DNA from 2 places in the Bacteroides maternus genome. Region 2 is predicted to be linked to the other one. Evidence: riboswitches for the same ligand, from Rfam matches in the RefSeq annotation. Region 2 holds a riboswitch; the other holds the start of a gene.
The links. A riboswitch is a leader RNA that binds a small molecule or an ion and turns the genes downstream of it on or off. The one in region 2 is predicted to bind thiamine pyrophosphate.
Positions count from the first base shown of each region.

Region 1: linked by a shared signal. The riboswitch ahead of VYM24_RS09010 (TonB-dependent receptor) and the one ahead of VYM24_RS01155 (thiamine phosphate synthase) in region 2 are both predicted to bind thiamine pyrophosphate.

Region 1 covers NZ_CP143867.1:2,518,658-2,521,126, reverse strand. The annotation lists gene VYM24_RS09020 (hypothetical protein) at 1-26, shown strand, start outside; gene VYM24_RS09015 (mechanosensitive ion channel family protein) at 132-1,004, opposite strand; TPP riboswitch at 1,147-1,243, shown strand; gene VYM24_RS09010 (TonB-dependent receptor) at 1,278-2,469, shown strand, end outside.
Region 2 covers NZ_CP143867.1:327,952-330,420, reverse strand. The annotation lists gene thiC (phosphomethylpyrimidine synthase ThiC) at 1-847, opposite strand, end outside; gene VYM24_RS01155 (thiamine phosphate synthase) at 865-1,485, opposite strand; TPP riboswitch at 1,545-1,639, opposite strand; gene VYM24_RS01150 (exodeoxyribonuclease X C-terminal domain-containing protein) at 1,694-2,469, opposite strand, start outside.

The DNA of each region.
Region 1 (2,469 bases), 2.2 Mb from region 2:
AAGAACTCGGAGTATATGAAATGTGATTTACAATAAAAACTATCACGAGTATTAACCGTAAATGAATAAAGGGCATAACAACAATTTGTCATGCCCTTTATTCATTTACGGTTATCAATTCCAGACTACTATCAATCCTTTGCCTGATGTACCGTCAGTTGTGGGAAAGGGAAACCGATACCCTCCTTATTGAATACAGAGTAGACGGTCTTGTTCATATCGAAATAAACTCCCCAATAATCCTCACTCTTCACCCAGGCACGGATAATCACATTCACGCTACTGGCATCCAGTGCATGAAGGGCGACAAAAGGAGCCGGATCACTAAGAATCCGCTTGTCTTCGGCAATGATACGACGGGTCGTTTCTTCCACCTTATCAAAATTTTCGCCATACTCCACACCGATTATCCATTCTACACGACGGGTAGCTTCACGACTGTAGTTAGTCACAGTACCACTACTCAACGCACCATTCGGGATATAAATAATCTTATTATCACCGGTAGTCAGAATCGTATGGAAAATCTGAATCTCACGAACCGTACCCGTGATGCCTTGGCTTTCAATCAAGTCACCTACTTTATAAGGACGGAGCAGCAATACAATCAAACCACCTGCAAAGTTCTGCAAGTTACCGGATAATGCCATACCGATAGCCACACCGGCGGATGCCAGCAAGGCAGCAAATGAAGTCGTTTCTACTCCTAATTTACCGATAACGGCAACAATCAATAAGATAGTCAGCAAAATGTTCACCAGACTCTTTACGAAACTTTGGATACTAGCATCCACATGCCGTTTAGACAACAATCGGGCCACCATTTTATTAAGGAAAGATATCAGGAAACGTCCTACAATGAAAATCAGCACAGCGCCAATGATATGACCACCCGCATTTACTCCCCAGTCTATCAGTTGTTGGAGAAAGACTTGCAATTTACTAAAACTATCTTCTACAACAGTTTCGGCAGCAGGAGCCGCCGCTTGTAATAATAATAACATAATATTTGTTCGTTTGAAGTTAATAATTATACTTTCCCGGCAGGACTAAGAAATACCCACCGGCCCACAAAATTAACAAATATTTCCGGTTATCGTTCACTCAATTTGCGTGTTTCACCGAAAACACTTAATTTTGCCCCCGATTTCAACTAAGGGGTGCCCTAATATGACGGGCTGAGATCATACCCATTGACCTGATCCGGGTAGTGCCGGCGGAGGGAAAAGAAGAAAAGCTCCCTTTTTCTGTATTCATCTTTAATAGTTAAAATTGTAATGAGAAAACATGCAATGGCGGCCTGCCTGTTGATGGCAACGCTGAGTGTCTGTGCGCAGACGCATGAGAAAGACAGCTTGCGGGTGATAAGCCTGCAGGAAGTAGAAATTATCTCTACCCGTGCCACGGGAACCACACCTGTGGCGTTTACCAATGTTAGTAAAGAACAACTTAAGAAGCAGAATTTCGGGCAAGATATTCCCTATCTGTTGTCATTTACTCCGTCAGTACTGACAACGAGCGATGCAGGTGCAGGTATCGGTTACACGAGCATCCGGGTACGCGGAACAGATGCTACACGCATCAACGTAACCACTAATGGCATACCCATGAACGATGCGGAAAGTCATTCTATCTTTTGGGTTAATACTCCCGATCTTGCCTCTTCGCTCCAGGACTTGCAGATTCAACGGGGAGCGGGAACTTCCACTAATGGCGCCGGAGCGTTCGGTGCCAGTATCAATATGAAAACACAAGGTATTCTGCCCACACCGTATGCGGAGTTTTCCGGCTCTTACGGCTCATTCAATACACATAAAGAAACCGTAAAAGTAGGTACGGGGCTCATTAATGGACGCTGGGGATTCGATGCACGTTTATCTAATATCCACAGTGACGGCTACCGTGACCGCGCCAGTGCTGACTTGAAGTCTTACTTTGTACAAGGCGGATACTATGGAGACAAGACCACTATTAAATTCATCACCTTCGGAGGAAAAGAAGAGACCTATCATGCTTGGGATGGTCTGGATAAAGAAACACTGGAAAACGACCGCAAATATAATCCCAATGGCGCCATAGAAGATGATAATGGAAATGTAATCGGATTTTATGATAACCAGATAGATTATTATCGCCAGACGCATTATCAATTATTATTAAATCAGATATTGTCTCCTTCGTGGAAATTGAACATAGCGCTACACTATACAGACGGCTACGGTTATTATGAGGAATATAAGAATAAGCGTACGCTGGTAGAATATGGCTTGGTACCCTTTGAAACAAACGGTACTACGATAGAGAAATCAGACCTTGTACGCCGTAAACTGGTAGACAGCCGTTTCGGTGGTGGAGTATTCTCTTTCGATTATAAAGGGGACAAATTGGATGCATCCATCGGCGGTGGTCTGAATTATTACAAAAACACCCATAACGGTAAGGTGGTATGGGTAAAGAATTATCTGGGTG
Region 2 (2,469 bases):
TATCCTTAAATAGCTCCCAGGTAAGGTCTTCCGCCTTCCCGTGTACTTTCTCCATTGCCTGATACATGGGAACCGTACCTACCGGAACAGGACAATTCCGGATAATCCATTCCCGTGTCTCGTGAATATTCTCTCCTGTAGATAAGTCCATCAGCGTATCTCCACCCCATTTGCAACTCCAGACGGCCTTTTCCACTTCTTCTTCAATCGTGGAAGAGGTAGCTGAATTTCCGATGTTCGTATTAATCTTTACGAGGAACTTCGAACCGATAATCATGGGTTCTGCTTCAGGATGGTTGATGTTGGCGGGTAAGGCGGCACGTCCTGCCGCAATTTCATCACGCACAAACTCCGGTGTGATGTAAGTTTCTATACCCAACTCTTGGCAGTTCATATTCTCACGGATGGCTACATATTCCATTTCAGGTGTTATGATACCCTGTTTGGCATAGTACATCTGCGTAATCTGCTTGCCTGCTTTGGCACGATAGGGCAAGGTGATATGATCAAAACGCAGAGAGTCAAGACTTTTGTCTGCCAGACGCATCTTGCCATATTCGGAGCTGATTTCCGACAATCGCTCTACATCCCGCTCCTGTATCCACGGTTCGCGGAGGCGGGGCAGACCTTTCTTTAAATCTACCTTCTGTTCCGGATCACTGTATGCGCCGCTTGTATCATATATGTAGACGGGCGCATTCTCCGTCATAACTTTTTTCCCGTTTTCCACTACTACGGTAGGGGTAAGGTTCACTTTGCGCATCCCAACTTTCAGATAAGGATGGAGTTGCCCCTGCATATAGACTTTCTCGGATTCGGGATAAGTAATTTTTGTTTTATCTTCCATGGTTCACTAATTGATTGCTATTGGGTCAGTCGTATAATTGTTTCCATTTCACGTACCGGATTCTCAGCTTTTAGAATACTGCCGCTCAATGCTATTCCGCTCAGTCCTGATGCTTTCAGGGATGGGATGTCCTCACGTGTGATTCCACCGATGGCAACGACAGGAATTGTTATTCCTTCTTCGTGCATTTGCGTCAGGATGGAATGATAACCGTCCAGCGCCAGAATGGGTGATAACTTTTGTTTGGTAGTTGTGAAGCGGAAAGGGCCGCAACCGATGTAGTCGGCGCCATCAGCGGCATGTTGCCGGATGTCCTCGAATGTGTTGGCTGTTCCGCCAATAATGAAATCTTTGCCCAGCCTTTCCCTTGCTTCTTTTATCGGCATATCCAGTTTTCCTAAGTGGACACCGTCCGCGCCAATCTGTTTCACCAGTTCCACGTGGTCATCAATGATGAACGTGGCTCCGTATTGGCGGCAGAGTTCCTGCACTTGCATGGCTGTGGCTTTCAGTTCTTCTGAAGAAGCATCCTTCATCCGAAGCTGAACCCAGCGGCATCCCCCTTCAAGGGCTATGCGTGCGGAGTCCGAATAAGAAATGGATGCCGTAAAATGCGTAATGAATTGTACGTCAAACATTCAAACTCTGAATTTAGAAATTATACTTACAGAAAGGGATAGTAGTATAAACGAATAGTAGAATATAGAAAGAAAATTCCCTTCGACGGTACTAACCGTATCAGGTTCATTGGGTATAATCTCAGCTATTTTTATAGCACCCCCTTTTCTGCCGGTAAAGTAAGGACGAATGTTTTTAATAGGAATAATACCGCTCTATCTTTTAAGTTTATTTAAACTTGACATAATTGAGGCGGGTGTATTGTTTGTTTCCCGAAGTAAAGGTACAAGAGATGCGTGCCGAAGCAATATATACCGATTCTCCGGGCTTGAAAGCGTGCTCCGTAGCAGGTACCTGACAAGATTCCCGGCTTGCCGTACGCGAGCTGGTCCTGAAAGTGACGAGATTGCCGATAGGGTCTTCCAAGGTAAGTATCTGCCGGACATAGAAATAAGGAGTCGTTCCTTTCACGGTGGTTTTGTAAGGATCGTCTTCCAGTCGGACACGGAGCACTTTCAGTGTCAGTTCTTTCACTTTATCTCCTTCTTTCCCCAGAAAACGGCTGGTAGAGTATTTCTGATGCGCCTGTCGCTTCTGAATATCCAGATGGACGGAATGATATACTTGTGCTATTTGTACGAAGCGTTCCTGTTTAGGTATACGTGGAGTAAACTTATAAGCAATCCAACTCACATATGCCGGATCGATACGGAAGATTTCGTGCAGGAAATGTCCATGATACTTTCCGAAAGAGATAATGTCGTCTCCCTTACTCTGCATGCGTTTGGCGTTGTATTCTACCAACAGAATGCAACGTGGAGAATAATAACAGAGGCTGCTTGCCGTTCGCAGACTTTCATGGATGTCTGTGGAAAGGTCTTGGACGTAAAAGATGGACTGTCGTTCGGGAAGAGGGGAATACACCCATAGGGAGTAGCGGGGAGATTCCGGACGGGGCAGTACAACCAGATAAGCACCTGCCTCTTTGTAAGAGGTTCTTCCCT